Regions from separate parts of the Ruegeria sp. HKCCD3925 genome, predicted to be linked through region 4. Evidence: riboswitches for the same ligand, from Rfam matches in the RefSeq annotation. Region 4 holds a riboswitch; each other region holds the start of a gene.
What was found. A riboswitch is a leader RNA that binds a small molecule or an ion and turns the genes downstream of it on or off. The one in region 4 is predicted to bind cobalamin.
Positions count from the first base shown of each region.

Region 1: it holds a riboswitch for cobalamin, as region 4 does, so the genes downstream of both, AC2TEM_RS18115 (hypothetical protein) here and AC2TEM_RS05200 (DUF1636 domain-containing protein) in region 4, are expected to answer to the same signal.
Region 2: it holds a riboswitch for cobalamin, as region 4 does, so the genes downstream of both, AC2TEM_RS16250 (Rieske 2Fe-2S domain-containing protein) here and AC2TEM_RS05200 (DUF1636 domain-containing protein) in region 4, are expected to answer to the same signal.
Region 3: it holds a riboswitch for cobalamin, as region 4 does, so the genes downstream of both, AC2TEM_RS16135 (energy-coupling factor ABC transporter permease) here and AC2TEM_RS05200 (DUF1636 domain-containing protein) in region 4, are expected to answer to the same signal.

Region 1 is NZ_JBWVBI010000008.1:50,730-54,939, reverse strand. It holds gene AC2TEM_RS18125 (DNA polymerase III subunit gamma/tau) at 1-1,299, opposite strand, end outside; gene AC2TEM_RS18120 (phosphatase domain-containing protein) at 1,472-1,972, shown strand; gene AC2TEM_RS18115 (hypothetical protein) at 1,977-2,384, opposite strand; cobalamin riboswitch at 2,476-2,696, opposite strand; gene AC2TEM_RS18110 (alpha/beta fold hydrolase) at 2,818-3,675, shown strand; gene rsgA (ribosome small subunit-dependent GTPase A) at 3,712-4,210, opposite strand, start outside.
Region 2 is NZ_JBWVBI010000006.1:230,509-234,718, forward strand. It holds gene AC2TEM_RS16230 (hypothetical protein) at 398-661, opposite strand; gene AC2TEM_RS16235 (ferredoxin reductase domain-containing protein) at 752-1,033, opposite strand; gene AC2TEM_RS16240 (SRPBCC family protein) at 1,370-1,606, opposite strand; gene AC2TEM_RS16245 (hypothetical protein) at 1,607-1,762, opposite strand; gene AC2TEM_RS16250 (Rieske 2Fe-2S domain-containing protein) at 1,994-2,176, opposite strand; cobalamin riboswitch at 2,434-2,640, opposite strand; gene AC2TEM_RS16255 (AraC family transcriptional regulator) at 3,258-4,210, opposite strand, start outside.
Region 3 is NZ_JBWVBI010000006.1:210,909-215,118, forward strand. It holds gene AC2TEM_RS16125 (M48 family metalloprotease) at 1-10, shown strand, start outside; gene AC2TEM_RS16130 (transglutaminase-like cysteine peptidase) at 1,248-1,871, shown strand; gene AC2TEM_RS16135 (energy-coupling factor ABC transporter permease) at 1,977-2,660, opposite strand; cobalamin riboswitch at 2,737-2,949, opposite strand; gene AC2TEM_RS16140 (L,D-transpeptidase) at 3,165-3,827, shown strand; gene AC2TEM_RS16145 (hypothetical protein) at 3,869-4,141, opposite strand.
Region 4 is NZ_JBWVBI010000002.1:41,005-45,214, reverse strand. It holds gene AC2TEM_RS05215 (iron ABC transporter permease) at 1-192, opposite strand, end outside; gene AC2TEM_RS05210 (ABC transporter substrate-binding protein) at 194-1,141, opposite strand; gene AC2TEM_RS05205 (ABC transporter ATP-binding protein) at 1,160-1,945, opposite strand; gene AC2TEM_RS05200 (DUF1636 domain-containing protein) at 1,942-2,298, opposite strand; cobalamin riboswitch at 2,401-2,608, opposite strand; gene AC2TEM_RS05195 (hypothetical protein) at 2,592-2,747, opposite strand; gene AC2TEM_RS05190 (catalase family protein) at 2,867-3,934, shown strand; gene AC2TEM_RS05185 (peroxidase family protein) at 3,953-4,210, shown strand, end outside.

The sequences.
Region 1 (4,210 bases), on a different contig from region 4:
CGCGGCTGTTGGCCCGCCTGCGTTGCCGCCGATTCCCGATGCGGCATAGGCCGGTCGGGCCACAGCCTGTGGCGCGGAAATAGCATGTCCAGGCGCACCGATTCCCTTGCCGGGGCCACCATTGGGCGGCGGAGGCGTATCTTGCAGACGCTTGATCAGCTCCTCCGGGCTAGGCAAGTCGGCCACATGGGTCAGGCGGATCACGGCCATTTCCGCAGCCATCATTGCGTTGGGTGCGGCGGAAACTTCCTCAAGCGCTTTCAGCAGCATTTGCCACATGCGTGTAAGGACTCGCATGGGCAGAGCCTCGGCCATTTGTTGACCTCGGGCGCGTTCGTCGGGGGAAACGGTGGGATCTTCGGCGGCATCCGGGGTGATCTTGACCACCGAAACCCAATGCGTGATTTCAGCCAGATCGCGTAAGACGGCGAGTGGATCAGCCCCTTCGGCATATTGCCCGCTCAGCTCGGTCAACGCGCCTGCAGCATCGCCGCGCAGGATCATATCCATCAGATCCAGCACCCGGCCCCGATCGGCCAGCCCCAGCATCGCGCGCACCTGATCCGCGCTGGTTTCACCGGCCCCGTGCGAGATCGCCTGATCCAGCAGTGAGGTCGCATCGCGCGCCGATCCCTCGGCGGCCCGGGTGATCAACGATAACGCATCCTCGGCAATCTGTGCCCCTTCGGCACCTGCAATTTTGCGCAGCAGTCCGATCATATCCTCCGGCTCGATCCGGCGCAGATCAAAGCGCTGGCAACGGGACAGGACGGTCACCGGGACCTTGCGAATCTCGGTGGTGGCAAAGATGAACTTCACGTGTTCGGGGGGTTCTTCCAGCGTCTTGAGCAGCGCGTTGAAAGCGCTGGTCGACAGCATGTGAACCTCGTCGATGATATAGATCTTGTAGCGCGCGGACGCAGCGCGATAGCGGACGCTGTCGATGATCTCGCGGATGTCATTAACACCGGTGCGGCTGGCGGCGTCCATCTCCATCACATCGACATGGCGGCCCTCCATGATGGCTACGCAGTGTTCACATTGACCGCAGGGTTCGGTGGTAGGGCCGCCGCTGCCATCGGGACCGATGCAGTTCATACCCTTGGCTATGATCCGAGCGGTCGTCGTCTTGCCGGTACCGCGGATGCCGGTCATGATGAAGGCCTGCGCGATCCGGTCCGCCTCGAAGGCGTTTTTCAGAGTGCGCACCATGGCGTCCTGACCGACCAGATCGGCAAAGGTTTCGGGGCGGTATTTGCGGGCAAGAACCTGGTAGGCGGGGCTGGGCGTCTCGGTCATGTCTGCTCTGTCGGATTCGCGTTACGCCGCAGCGTAGAGGCCCTCGCCGCCCGCGTCCACAGCCAGCCGGGACGATTTTCATTTTGGAATGCGTGGGTATGCGGCTAAAATCCACTCTATTCTATTTACTGGACCAGTATGATGTTGGGTGAAGTTTGTTTGGGGGGAGATAATGTCGCAACTGGTGGTTTATGCGTTGCAGGTTGGCGGAGGCACCTTGGCCTTGTCCTCGATGCCTGGGCGTGGAGGAACGTATACAGAAGACCTTGATCTTATCGCAGACTGGAAGCCCGGGCTTGTGATCTCGATGACGACTGAGGTTGAGATGATTCAAGATGGCTCGCGGAATTTTGGCGCTGATATTCAGGGGCGTGCCAGCAGATGGGTGCATTTGCCGATCGAAGATTTTGGCACGCCACCCAAGGAGATTGTGGAGCGCTGGCCCCGCGTTGGCGCGACCGCACGTCAGGCGTTGTCAGGTGGTGGCCGTGTGCTAGTGCATTGCCGTGGTGGCTGTGGCCGATCCGGGATGGTGGTTCTGCGTCTGATGGTTGAATGCGGTGAACGGCCTGAGACGGCATTGAAGCGATTGCGTACGGTGCGTCCTTGCGCAGTCGAGACAAATGCCCAGATGCTTTGGGCCGTTGAACCGGCCCGTGTTCAAGCCGTTTGACGGCTTAGACACCAAAATGTGGCGAGATTTCGCCACCGTTGTGCTGCACCAGAAGCGAAGCCTCAAGCATGGCGCAAGGAGGATTCCTTAGCAGGTCTGCGGGTAGGCTGCTGTACTCGGTTCCGAACATCATGTCTGCGTAGTCATCCAGCCGGCCGGTATCGATTTCAGGATCGGTTCCGCAGAATACGCGTATCTGGTCGCATTGGGCGCGAAAGCGGGCGGTGCATCCTTCCGGGCAGTGCGACAGATCTATGGTGCCTTCAATCTCAAACTCAGTTTTCGTGACCGGTTTTGTGGCGGACATGGCCTGCGTCAGAGCCCGCGCCATCTGTGCCAATGCGGGGCAAGGTGCGCCAGTACGTTGGCACACGGTCGCCGCGAATTCGTGTGTTTTGGTCTTCCAGATCATCAATGCGCCCTCCGCGCGCAAGGCAAGGGCGTGGCACAGGTTGGTCGTTGCGGAGCACGATCAAACCCGTCCCGGACACCCCGCCCGAGTTTCGGTTCTACATCCGATGGCAGGTCTCCTGACTTGCGGGTCATCGCTTTGCCGACCTTCCCAACCTTCAAGGCCAGTGGTATCTCGGCATTGCTCTCCGCTTACAGTTGCGGGGGCAGTCTCGGACTAGGTTCTTTCCGGATTTATCCGGGCAGAACCGCACCGTGTTCCCTTTTCATCCCGGCCCGATTGGGCGCGAGAACCATCGCGACATGGCTATCGGCTGCGCCGTGCCCGAGTCAAGAAGATTGCGTCAGGCAAGTGACGTACGGTCCAGCCACGTCAACCTTGACTTGAGGCGCTTCGGGTGAACTGATCAGTTCAGTCGGTATTGGAGGGCACCATGTTGGACACGCAGCAGGCGGTTGTGACCGAGGATTTTCAGATCCCGTCCGACCCGGCAATGTTGTCGGCGCGGCTTTACCGTCCGGTTGCCGACCCCGAAAAGGTGGTCGTCATAAACGGTGCGACTGGGGTGCCAAGGGATTACTATCAGCACTTCGCCCGGTGGCTCGCCGAAGAACAGGGCATGGCCTGCCTGACTTACGATTACCGGGATTTTGGTCACTCTTTGGTGGGTTCACAAAAGCGGTCAAATGTCACCATGGCCGATTGGGCGTTGATCGACATTCCAGCCGCCCGGGCCGAGATGCGCCGACGGTTTCCGCAGGCCAAGCTATGGAGCATAGGTCATTCCTTGGGCGGAATGTTTGGCCCGATCCAACCCGATATCGATCAGATTGACAGGATGATCTGTGTCTGTTCGGGTCTGGTAACGCTGGCGGATCACCCTTGGCCTTATCGCGCTTTGGCGGCGTTGTTCTGGTTTGGTCACGCGCCGCTGGTGGTCAAGGCGCTTGGCTACCTGCCCGGACGGTTGGTCGGGTTTGGATCGGACCTGCCTGCCCAAGTCTATTGGCAATGGCGCAAATGGTGCACCGCCCCCAAAAGCTATGTGCCAGAGATCGGCACGACACTGCCCGCCGCCCGCTGGGAAGACTTGGGCAAACGTGTCGATCTGTTTACCTTCGCAGATGATGAAATGGTGCCGCCGGATGCTGTCTGGCGTCTTGCCGATCTCTATGGACCCAAAGCCGGGCGCCATCTGCTTGCACCAAGCGAATTCGGAGTATCCAAGATCGGCCATATCGGTGCATTCGCAAGACGGAATGCGGCAGTCTGGCCTAGGCTGATCGCCTGATAGCGCTGGGCACCGGTAGGCCGGTGCCCAGCTTCGTTATAGCCCTTTACGGGATTTTTTCTCGTGCATCACGCTGCGCACCATCTTGCCGAACGCCTTGTCGCGGGCGCGGGCCTGCGCCACCGAAGCGGAATTGTGTTGGTCTTCGCGCCGCAGCTTGCGCCAGCGGTCCAGCCGCGCGGGATCAAGTGTGCCGGCGTCAATTGCAGCCTGTACCGCACATCCGGGCTCAGTCTCGTGCTGACAATCCGAGAAGCGGCAATTCAGGCTGAGGTCTGAGATGTCCGAGAACACCTCATCCAACCCCTCTTGTGCATCTAGCAGACGTAACGCGCGCATGCCGGGCGTATCGATCAGCCAGCCGCCATTGCGCATGCGATGCAAGGCGCGTGCCGTTGTTGTGTGCCTGCCGCGCGCATCGTCTTCGCGAATACCTGCGGTGGCCTGATCCTGCCCCGTCATCCCGTTGGCGAGCGTCGTTTTCCCAACGCCGGATGATCCAAGCAAGGCGCTGGTTTGTCCTTTCGGACACCAC
Region 2 (4,210 bases), on a different contig from region 4:
GACCCCAAAAGCTCATACTGATGCAGACTGACCCAGTTCCCTGGCTCAGATTGCGTGTATTTATTTCCGTTCCCGGCCTTTTTTCTAGATTCGGTTGCAGCAAAAGCCTCCTCTGCGGATTTTTTGCACTGTTCACCCAAACTGGTTGCAAAGCTTGTTCCATGCAGCATTGGGCAGGGCAAATTCAAGGCCACGAAGGATATTGATGTTATCAGCATAAACAATGAACCAACAGTTCAATGAACTTTCTGCAGTATTAACTGGATATTATTCTAAAGGGTAATTCCCTCTCTAGTCTGGATTGCCGAACATGGGTCCCGTCAGATACGGCATCAGCATCGCCGCAAAGGTTCGAAACTGCCGCCATTAAATCCAAGTTTTCGGACGCATGGACCGTCTAATTCTGCGCCGAAGCAAACGTCAGATATGACGCGATACTGCTCATTATCCCGATCTTTTTGCGAACGTGGGGAGTGGCCCGGAAGCAAGGTTTCCAAAAATAGTCGAATGCAAGCATCGCGCCGCGCCTAATTTGGATTAATTTGGGCTTCTTGAGCGCCGCGAAAAAAGCCTTATTCCAAGAATACCCCGTCAATGGGCAGTAACGATCCGGCTCTTCCACAACGAATTTCAGGTCCAAACCTTCGGTGCGGCTGGCCATCTGCTCTTACCGCTGGCGGAAGTAGATCTAGGACAGACGTTTGGCACAGTTGATGAAGACTAAATGCGAATCGTGGCCTTCGTCACACATTCACGCTGTAACCCACATCATCGGGATGACGCCCGAGCCAGCCGAAATGAACAGGTACTTGCCTATCGCGCTTTGCGCGTTGGGAACCAAACCCACAGGCCCAATGGCCTTGATGCGCATGCCGGGTCGAAGGTTGTCTAGCATCCGGCACGTTCCGATACTGTCGGCTTGCGCTTTGGCGGTGATAGTGGTCAACCGTGACCGCGACATCGACGACGATATCGTATAGGCATATTGCACGAAACCTCCGATCTGGTTCGGCGCTGGGATCTCGAGCGCCAAGAACTATCCGAGGCTATAGGCAAACTGCTCCCGAGATGGGGCGCGGAACAAAAAAACTGTTGGTGTTCGGCAACTCAGGCTTGACAGAGACGCATTCTAGAATTCCACTATCCTGCCATATAGCCGAAGAGAGCGTGTTTAGATCTTTCATCACTCTTACTCCGCCTCTATCGTTTCAGGTACCAGGCGGGCCGACAATGCTTTGCAATTCCAATCCACAAACTGCAGCACGCAGAATTCCTGAATGAGTGAATACGGACCGGGTACATTAGCCGGGCCGTTGATAACCTGCTGTTTGTCCTCAACCACTTGCCGGTCTTCGTCATTCGTGGCGACTCAAACTTCGGTCAGTTGTTTTACGTAGTAGCCTACGCATTCAACCGCGTCCTTGTTGACCAAACATTTGGTAGTGACCTCAGTCTCTGTTGGGTTGATCGGAGTGACTCGGAAAGCAATCGAGTGATCCGCAAGGAAGTGTTTCCACGTGGTCGGATAGTAGAATCTCAAAAGCGATACCGTATCTGCAAAGACCGACTGGCCCATCCAGCGGCGCACGGCGGACTTTCCGTCCATCTAATAGCTTTCAGCTCCTTCTTTCAGCGGCATACGCGCCAGACGGTATTTGCCGTCGTCATTCAGGTAGAACTGCGAAGGTATGCCTGCAACCTGACACCAGTCAAAGATTGCCTGCATATACACCGGAGTCTCACCACCTTCGCCCCCTTTCACGCCTGGATCGTCGGGGAAAGTTAGCCACAGAGCGGGACGGATTCTACCGCAATGCTAGCACTCAAAGTTGTTTAACCAAAGCTGCTTCCAGTTGCCGTTCTCGATGACTGAGCTTTCGAAAGCGAACTTGGCATTCCCAACATCATACGGCGCAAGATAGGCGCGCGTGATATTAGCGCACGTATCGAAACCCGGCCCCATGTCGTGGGTTCACTGTAAAGAAACGTCAAGCTAATATGTCCATTGGTGATACAGGCAAACTAGTTTCGGCGCGTTGCCTTTTACGGCCTTGCAAATGATAGAGCCGCGACGAGGGCACGTGTTCTGAAATGCCCGGTTCTTGTTGTCGGCGCTACGAACAATAATAACTTGGTGTGCACCCACGTTGCACGTAATGTAATCGCCAGCTTTCACCAGTTCACAAGCCGGTACTGCAAATAGCCAATCGTGGTAATCGTTGATTCCAAAGTCGGTCTGATAGATCTTAGGGTCGGAATAGAACGCCTATTCCAGAGCGTAGTCTGGGTTTCGACGCGCAACAGGCTTTAGATATATTCATTTCAAGCTCTCCCGCCGTGCCTTGGGGGCATTGCTTGGGCAGATGAAAAGCGGAGCCTTCCGGAAGCGAGCGAAGAGCACATTCGAAACCCGTGCCTCCACCGCTTCCCGCAGTTTGATATATCTGTGAGGCTGGTATCTGGATTTGAAAGGGGTTTACTGCGCACGGTTGCGACACTTTCTCGGGATCCTCCTCCCAGTGGTTGATTGTCGAACCTGAACTTCCTTACCATTGCGGGCGACGTGCCGGGTTTACACCGGCTTCCCAATTCTCCGCTGGCTGAGAGTCAATCAGTGGCACTTCACGTTTACAAGATACTCCCGATCCACTTTAGCACTGAAATATTTGCGACATTTGCCGACGCAAACCAGACATCGATTTACTCATATTCTACTCTCTGCGTGTGTTACTCTCCTACATCCAATCATCAATTAGTTCTCAAGTTGGCAAGTGTACTCAAGCACCTGTCAAACGCAGCAGAATGTATAAGCTAACAAGAAACAGAGTTTTCGGTCGGGAAAAATCGAGGTTGCGCTTGTATATGGTGCGATAGTGACAGAAGCGAGTTAAGCACCTCCGACCGTTTCGAAGATTGCTTGTTTCTAAATTAGTTGAGTTACGCTGTTGATGCTATCCGCCCGAACGCCGACTTAATTGCGTATTGCACCATCGAGAGATTGCGGCTTGAGTAATTGCCACTAGCAACACTGAGTTGTTTGATGGCACTTTAACAATCTGCCTAAGTCCTTGAACGGGTGTTAGGCAAATCATTCTCTGGCTGATTTATTCCCTCTTAGTTGAGCCAAACGCACAGTTCATTCATCCCGCCTAATGGCGTCATTGATCCTTCTTACAGAGAATTACCGCAATGCGCCCGAAGCAGACCTTCCTGGACCCAAAGCAACCAAGCTTGCTGCAACACGTGTCAATTATTGTCTAATAGCCGCCTTGCGCCTCATATTGTAGTCTGCGGATTTTCCCCGGGGGCACTTTAAATACCCGTTTGAATGCTTTGTTAAAAGAAGGTTCAGATAGGTACCCGATCTCAGCCACGATTTGCGAGATTGGTTGATCGGTAGCAATTAATCGTTCCCGCGCCAGATGCATTCGCCAAGTTGCGAGGTATTGTATTGCCGGCACACCGACGAGTTCGGTAAACCGTGCGGAAAATGCCGATCTGGACATACCTGCAACCTGTGCAAGAGACTCGACTGTCCAGTTTGCTGCAGGTGCGCGATGAATGGAAACAATGGTGCGGCCAATCTGTTGGTCTCTGGCGGCTTTCAGCCAACCTCGATTGGCGTCGGGCGCACTGTTCAACCATCGGCGAATAGCCTCGATGACAACCACATCGGCCAAGCGTGTAATCACTGTTTCGCCGCCCGGTCGTAATTCACGCGCCTCTCTTGCAATGAATTGCAAAGTTGCTTGTAGCCAGCTCCCTGCATCCTCTTCCCACGGATCGATTTTGAGTACGTCGGGAAGCAAGGCCATCAACATGCCGCTGGCCGCGTGATCTATCCTGACGAGCCCGTACATGATTCCGGTCTCGGCTCCACCGCCGCCGTGCTCTAGCGTTTCGTAGAGCTCGGTCACCTTGCGTATGGGCAGTTCTTCCAGTTTCAAAAGTGGGGTGTCTTTTGAGCTGGAGAACCCAACTGGCGCGCCATTTGTCATCAGAACCAAGTCGCCTTTCTCGACTTCAAACGGCACATCTTCTCCGACCCTCATAAAGCAACGCCCGTGCGTAATGACCGCAAAGCTCAGTATTTCGGGGAAACCCGGTATAGAAACGCCCCAAGGCGCAGACATGCGCGACTGGCAATAGAATGTACCCGTCAGTTTCAGAAGATGAAGAATTTCCCCGAGCGGATCACCGATTGGCTGCG
Region 3 (4,210 bases), on a different contig from region 4:
CGGTCGTTGACTAATTTGAGATCAGGTTCTGCACGACCGCAAAGCTTGAGATCGAGCATGCCATGATTCCGCGGCTGCAGAGAATGATCAACCTGACGCACCATGACGCAGCATCGTCATCGCCAATTCACCACAGCTGCCGGCCCTTCACGTGGTCGGACTCCTGAAATTGAAGAAACGGGTGCGCTATTACGGATATCGCACTTGGCTGTGGCGAACGGGCTGTTTCAAACGTAAGTAAACAAGGTGCTTTGAATGAGGGCTCTACTGACACACGCGATACTTCCGCGATGGCAGCGTTGTCTCCGCGAGCGAATACTGAGTCAGCAACAGCCGCTCCTGCATAGGGCAGCTTTGGTGCGCGTATCGCCACTTCAATCAATCCATGATCTCGCACAAGCACCGAGTGGAAGGTTCGACGGGCCGCGCTGCAGCATTCACATGTCGCGTTAAACGGCAGAATTGGGTCGGCTGTCATTTTTGCAGTTTAGCAATATGTAACAATCGAATTTGGTGGCGTTCATCCTCTCCGTCGCTTCCCTTTCTTGGACCAGCAGGGATTATGCAAACCAAACGCCCTAGACCGTCACGGGGAGGGCACTGCCCTCTCACTCGGGCAACCCTATCGGGCAGGGCCGAGGCCGCACCACCCCCATCGAATAGCCTCACCTCGCCCCGGCGTTCACCACATTGCAGATTAGCTGCGACAAGCTGCATCGCTGTCTGAACTGCAATTCAGCTCTGATTATCCGAAAGGGAAGCCGGATCAAACGAAACTGCCTGCGGTAGTCCTAAATGGTGGGTTTGGATTGAAGTATAATACTAAGGGTCATATTTAGTAGATGTCCGACTTCGAAGTTTCATCTGATTTCGAACATTCATTACAGTGTAGTCCGACTATGACGGTTGGGTAAGATAAGTGTGACCTTCAACAGGAAACTGTTCAACGTCACTGGCCTTAAACTCGATCGATGCCAAAACATAAACAAATCAGTGAATCGCGTCATCCAAATCCGCCACAAACCTCAAGCGTTTCCAACCCAGAACTACTAGTCGGCATTCTTATATGCCGCTGCAAGAATCTCAATTAAGCTCACCCATGCAATCACGACTTAAAACTGCGCGCTCGCGAACTTTGCTGCTCTGCATTTTAAATTGAATAAGCTGTTGTAATGCGTCGATGAACATAAAAGATTGAAATAGAGTTCTCTTGGCTCGGTAGCTTCAGATACCCAGGAGAAACGAGTATGGGGAAAGCAGATATGACAAAACCTACTTCCGCTCAGAAAAAAATCTCGGAAAGGTTACCAGTTTATCTATCGTTGGCCTGTATCATATGCAGCTACCTTGTCTCCGCCGCTTCATTGCAAGCTTCTGAGCTTCCCTGGATCAAACTAGATAGAGAGGTTCAGGCGCCATCGGGTGCCAAATCACTCTGCAAAGATTATTCGTGGGCGTGCGCGAATACTCGTACTTCTGGTCTGCCAGAAGCGCGGGAGAAACAGATCGTTAAAGCGATTAACTTGCGCGTCAATCGGAGGATCCGCGCCGTTTCGGATCAAAACCAATACGGGACAAAGGAATACTGGACACTACCAATGCAGGGGTCAGGGGATTGCGAAGATTTCGCTTTGCAAAAGAAGTTTGAACTAATGCAGAACGGCTTGGATCCTACGAAGCTACTTATTGCAACTGTCTTAGACACCAATCGCAGTGGCCATGCAGTTTTAGTTTATCGCTCGAGTGAAGGCGATTTGATTCTGGACAACGTCACCAACAGGATCAAATCTTGGAAGGAAACGAGGTATCTTTTCCTACGAATACAGGACCCAAATCACCCTGATCGTTGGGTGCAGGTTTCCAGCGGCTAAAAACAATGTGGCGCGCCTTCGAGACGCGCCACAATAAAATTTTGGTCCTGCGACTACTGGTTGTTTCGCGGCAACCCAAGTTTAGGACACCGCTTCAAACTTTGGTCAAGCTTTCGCAGCGTTGTACAAACGCGGAGTCACCAGACCTGTACTGTTCAAACCGCGCATTGCCTTGGCTGCCGCAAGTACTGCCAGATCAGCAATCGGCTCAATGACAATTACCAGCATATAAGCGCCGCCAAAGGACAGAACCGACGCCATGGTTTCTGCGCCGAAACCCTGGCCGTAGAAGGCCCAGAACCCAACCCATGCGACTACTCCTCCCTGATACGTCGCACTCAGCGCAAGAGCTTGGCCATATTTGAGGTCAACATATGCTGTGCCGGGTGCGATGATGCGGCTGGCCAGTGCTTGTAGCGCAAACAGCGGCACCAGCAGGGTGGTCAGGTTGATGAAGTATTGCGGAAGATCGAACGGGGCAAAAAACACACCCTGAATCAGGAGACCAGCTGCCAATCCAAAAGCCGCGGGTGCAGCACCGAGAAGCAGAAACAGCGTCGACCCCAGGATGAAGTGGACTTCAGAGACACCAACCGGGAAATGCGGCAGGACTTCGAAGAAAAGGAAAACCCCAACGGTGGCGAGCACCGAGCGCATAACAAAAGATGCAGGTCCATTCGCACGCAATGTGGAAAACGTTTCTTTCGCTGCGTAAGTAGCCGCACCTGCGGCGGTAACATAGGAAAGCGCGATTTTGGCACCATTCACGATGCCCGGTTCGATATGCATGTTCTTTCTCCCTACCGCCTCACCCGGCGGCTTGTCAGGTTGAATCGACCGTAAGGCCGACAGGTTCAGTCTGGGCATAGCCCGGCGCTTTACGGCAGGTCTCCTGACTCGCGGGTGCTCGCTCCGCCAACCTTCCCGGTTCCATTACGAACCAGTGGTGTCTTGGCATCGCTCTCCGCTCACAGTTGCGGGGGCAGTTACGGAATTGGCGCCATTGAAAACACCGAACCGTATTCCCTTTTAATCCTTTTGGCTTCCGCCATCAGGAACCGAAAACAATTCACCGCTACAATGGCGGCTTCGCCTGTGTCAATTGTCTTTGCGACCTATTCCAATGTAAACTCGACCGAAGCAGGATTCACGCAACCGGTCACTTGATCGACAGGGTAAACCAAGCGTTACCTGAAACCTCTTGAAGCTCTAGCTGCTAGAGGCTTTAAGATTCGGATTAATTCGCGATAGTGCGATCCAAATACGTTAAACTTGTGAACCAGGACGAGACCTATGCTTACAAGGCGCCATTTCATTCAATCCACCACAGCGCTGTTCTCGGCGTCTGCGGCCAGTCCATTGATCGCCAAAACCTGGCCAACCGCATCGCAGAAGACCTATTGGGACAGTCAGGTCACGCCAATTGGTTACGATCCAATGACCTCAAATCCGTGGGGTGTTCATGACCGTTTTTTACCAAGACGCGTCGCGGCAAATGATGGTTTGGTTCCAGGTGACATCCATGTGGATGCCGTCGCGCGCTATCTCTATCATATCGAAGAAGGCGGGACCGCAATGCGCTATGGCGTAGCGATCGCGCGCGGGAACCTTTACGAGCCCGGCACCTATGTTATCCGCCGAAAGGTCGAATGGCCACACTGGACACCAACCGCTTCAATGATCGAGCGCAACCCCGAATACGCGGAATTCCGGAATGGCATGGAGCCCGGGCCGAATAATGCTCTCGGCTCTCGTGCCCTTTATCTATACGTTGGAGACCGAGACACATATCTCAGAATTCACGGCACGCCTGAGCCAAGAAGCATCGGCGGTCGCGCAAGTTCTGGATGTGTGCGAATGATCATGGCTCATATCAATGACCTCTACCCAAACGTGAAAACCGGCTCGACCGCTTTCCTATACTCTGCCGAAGATAGCGTCACAGCCCGCTCATGAATATTGGGCAGCGTACATGGACGTCGCTGCCCTCATTTCGATCAGGCGTCGCGCGCAATGCAGATCGGAGCGCCATTCGTCGCGCGCAATGGTACCAATGTCGTCTCGACGGGTCCGCTGTGCTCATACCAAAAGCAATTGTCTTCGGGCAGGAGGCGCGCTGTGGTCAAATCCTGCGCCGGCCCTGCCAGCGCTACGACCGAATCTGGCACGTTGCCTGGTTCAAATGCTTTGCTTTTGGCCCCAGTGAACTGGGCTGAGCAACCAGCCGTAATCGAGACTAACGTGATGGTAATTGCGATCCGTTTCTGCATTGATCTATTCCAAATTTTTTGCGTCATCTGCAATTAGATTGCATCCACACGGCCGGCCCGCAAGACGAA
Region 4 (4,210 bases):
GCGGGGCAATCGAAGGTCGAATACGATCCTATGCAGCGGCGACATCTCTCCGTCCTGCAACCCGGTACCGCGCAAGATCGCGGTGAAGGTCTCGGACAAAGGTATCGAGGTTGTGCCGTAGATTGTGGAAATCAGCAAAAGGGCGGCCAGAACGACCGCCCCCAGCAACAATGTCAGGCCCAATCGGCCCATATCAGCTCTGACCCGGATGCATCGCGCGCGCCATCTTCGAGATCGCTTCGATATTTGCCGGTCCCGGCGTCAGCTCTTCGTAGCGCAATCCGATCCAGCGTTCGTTCTTGACGGCGTCAGTCTGGGACATGACGGGATGTTCCTGCAGGAACTTGAAGGTGTCCTCGGCGCCATTGCCGGTCTGATAATCCAACAAAACCAGGAATTCCGGGTTCGATGCGGCAACGGCCTCCCACGAAGTGCGGCCCCAGCTCGTGTCCATGTCATGAGTGACGTTTTCACCACCGGCGGCTGCGATCATCGCATCGGGAATCGCGAATTTACCGGCGGTAAACGGAGCATCTGCAGGACCATCCAGAAGAAAGACGCGGGGCCTGGGCAGTTCAGCAGTCTTGGCTTCGATCGCTGCCAGCTGCTCTTTCCAGCCCGAGACCAAAGCCTCGGCCTTGTCTTCGACTTGCATCACCTTGCCCAAGCGCAACACATCGCCAAATAGAAGATCCATGCTGGCTTCGGGGCGATCCTTGTCCAGATGGACGCAGCTTTCGGTTAGAACCATGGTCTTGATTCCGAACGGTTCCAATGTATCTGGGGTCACATCACCACCCGGCTTCATGCCATAGTACCAACCGGCAAAGAACAGGTCGGGTTCAACCGCCACCAAATTTTCGACGGTCGGATATTTTGGCGCAAGCTCGGGGATGTCGCCACGCAGGGCATCAAAATCAGGGCTGGTCTTGTACCAGCCGGTGATGCCGGTCAGGCCGACGATCTTGTCCTGCAGACCCAATGCAAAGGCCATATCGGTCATGTTCATGTCATGCACAACCAGGCGCTCGGGCGCGGTATTAAAAACCAGCGGTTCGCCGCAGTTGTCTACGGTGACTTCTTGCGCAGCAGCACCGCTTGCCATGGCGGTGGCCAACGCCACGGGCCAGATGTATTTCATATCAGTGTGTTCCTTCGACTAAGTTGAGACTGTAGTTCTTCGAATATCAAGCGCCGGGATCACGCGGCCTTCGTGGAGAAAGCAGAGGAAATCAACGCCAAAAGTTTCGCGGACTCTTTCGGGTGTCAGCACCTTGTCCACCGACCCAAACTCGATCATGCGGGTCGATTTCATCAGCGCCACGTGTGTGGCGAATTCGGGGATCATGACAAGATCGTGTACGATCATGACCACGGTGATCCCAAGCTCGGCGACCAAAGACAGCATCCGCCCTTTTGCATCAGGATCCAGATGGTTGGTCGGTTCGTCCAGAAACAGCAACGAAGGGTTCTGCGCCAAAGCACGAGCGATATGGGCACGCTGACGTTCGCCTCCGGACAGTTGGGCCATGCGCTTGTCCGCGAGATTGGCGAGACCGGTCAGGTCTAAAATCCGGTCCAGCTCTTGCGCGTGGCCTTCGGCAGAGCGGTCCGCACGGATGGGTATTTGCCCCAGCGCAACATAATCGCGTAACGCCAAGCGTCCATCGGGCAGTTCCTGCTGACCTACCACTGCAATCATGCGCGCACGCTCTTTGGCCGTGAGCTGTTTCAGACTGCGTCCTTTGATCCGAACATCGCCAAGTGCCAGCGGCTCAGCGCCGCACAACAGATTGAGAAGCGTCGTTTTCCCCGCCCCGTTCGGGCCGGCGATGGCTAGAATGGAACCCTCGTCCAACTCGAACGAGACGCCCTGCAACAGGACATCTCCGTTAAGGGCATAATACTCAAGGTTTTCGGCAATCAGAAAGGGTGGCAACGTCATTGCGATGCCCCCTGTTCGATCCGCGGCATGCGCGAGAGGGTTTTATTGGACAACGCCTGCGGGCGATCAGTGGCATTTGTCCAGCCATCCGGGCTTTCACGATACTGCGCTGCAAACTCAGCCAGCGCCTGCACCTCATCCGCGGTCTGAATGCCACCAAAAAGGTATTGCGCCTTTCCTACGGCCTGGAACCCAACCGTTCTGGGACTATCGCAGCCTGCCATGCAAGACGACGCGCGGATCGCAAAACTGCGAGGTAATTTCCCAGTCAACGCATCGCAAATTTCATCAAGGGGCAGCCCTTCAGCGCAGCTTTCGCAGACTAGAATGAAATGATCAGGCGTATCTGGCATGGTCCACTCCACTTGTTTCCAAGCGCATGCGGAAGCTGCCGACAATGTAAACACGCGATTGACGCGCCATCAAAGCCTCCTTCCAGGACGCCCCGCCCCGGGTTGGTTAAACATCTGATGGCAGGTCTCCTGACTTGCGGGTCCGCGCTCGGCCAACCTTCCCGATCCTGTGGACCAGTGGCTGTTTGGCCTTGCTCACCGCTTACAGTTGCGGGGGCAGTTACGGAATTGGCACCTTTTGGCAAGCCTCACCGTATTCCCTTTTCATCCCGCGGCAACGCCACCGGGAACCATCAATCGATTGAGTGCCCGAGAACACCGGACACGTCAATGATAAAGTCGAAGGCACCCAACTCTGGTCGAGGATCGAGCGCCGCCAACCACGTGTCCGAAGCACCAACCGAATAGCTTGGGCTGCGCGCCGAATTTGTCTGGCCACGGTTGTCCATAGTTGGTGTGTTTGGAAATTAGACAATCTGAGGTAAGCTGAACAAATTTAGAGGTTTAGCTTTGTCAGCACCTTACCCCTGTTTGATCATTGCCTGGGTTTATCCAAGGAGACGGTTCTTTGACACATGTTTCGCAAAACGCATTGCCGCCGGATATTGTTGATGATGTCATTGACCACAATCTCGAGGCCGTAGCACGGTGGAAAGGCCATCGCTTAAGGGCTCAGCATGGGCGCAGTCACGGGTGTGTAGCTGCAATATTCACCGTCAGAAACGATCTACCAGAACAGTTCCGTCACGGCCTGTTTGAACAGCCCGCAGCCTATTCAGCCGCACTTCGCTTTTCCAACGGCGCGCATCTGGATGACCGGAAATCGGATGCCCACGGGATGGCGATCAAGCTTTTTGATGTGCCTGGCCCCAAGCTGATCGACGCCGAAGCACTTGCGCATCTGGGGACCACACAACTCAGCGACGAGTTCGATTTTGTATTGGTCGATCAGGATGTGTTTCCCAGCTACGTCCCCGATGAATATGAGCGATTGGGCAGGCTTGTCGCCACATTACAAGCGGTCCAGCACGCGATCAAAGGGCGACGAAAATGGAGCCTTAGGTTGATCACCAAAGGGCTGCGCGCAGGATTTCGAGCCTTCCTCACTCGTGAAGGCAAGCGTCAGTTTCGCGTCGCGAGTGATTTCGCCTCGAACTATATGCACTCGCCTTTTGAGGTCCATTTCTGGTCGACAACACCGTATCGGCTGGGCCCCGATCTAACAGTCCGATACCTAGCCCGCAGCGCTAAACCAAAAGTTCCGGCACATCCGGTAGACGACCCAGATGGGATCGGGCAGTGTTTGCGGCAAGACGTGGCCGATGGAGATAATCACTTCGAGCTGTGTGTGATTGAGCCCCCGCGCCCGGCCGACGAATTCGATGTGCTAGACAATCGCATCCGGTGGGCATGCGATCCGCAACCAGATGCACCTCTTGATCCGTACCATCATACCGTCACGCCCGTGGCGGATATCACGATTCCCAAAGGTGCAGAATTTGATCCGCAGAATGGCGACGCGATGAGCTTCTCGCCCTGGCGTGTCACGGCAGATCACGAACCTTTAGGACCGATTAATGCGATCCGGCTCAGAACCTATCTGAGCCTGGCCCGCGCCCGGTTCCCGAACCGATGACCAAACGGAGATGTATTGATGCTGGACGTTGATGATCTGATCAAACTCGGATTCAAGATCTCCCCACCCGTTACGAGTTATTTGGCCGCGATCAGGCTTGCAAACGCCGCGAAGATCCACCGACCGCGGCCCTATACAATGGGCGCAGACTACACGACATGGCCCGGCGTGTTTTCCCATCGCTGGATCGGTCGGCATACGACGCCAGAAGACCTCTCACCCGTCCTGCCGTCGGAAAGCGAAGTTGCTGATCTCTTTCGCCGACGGACACAAATG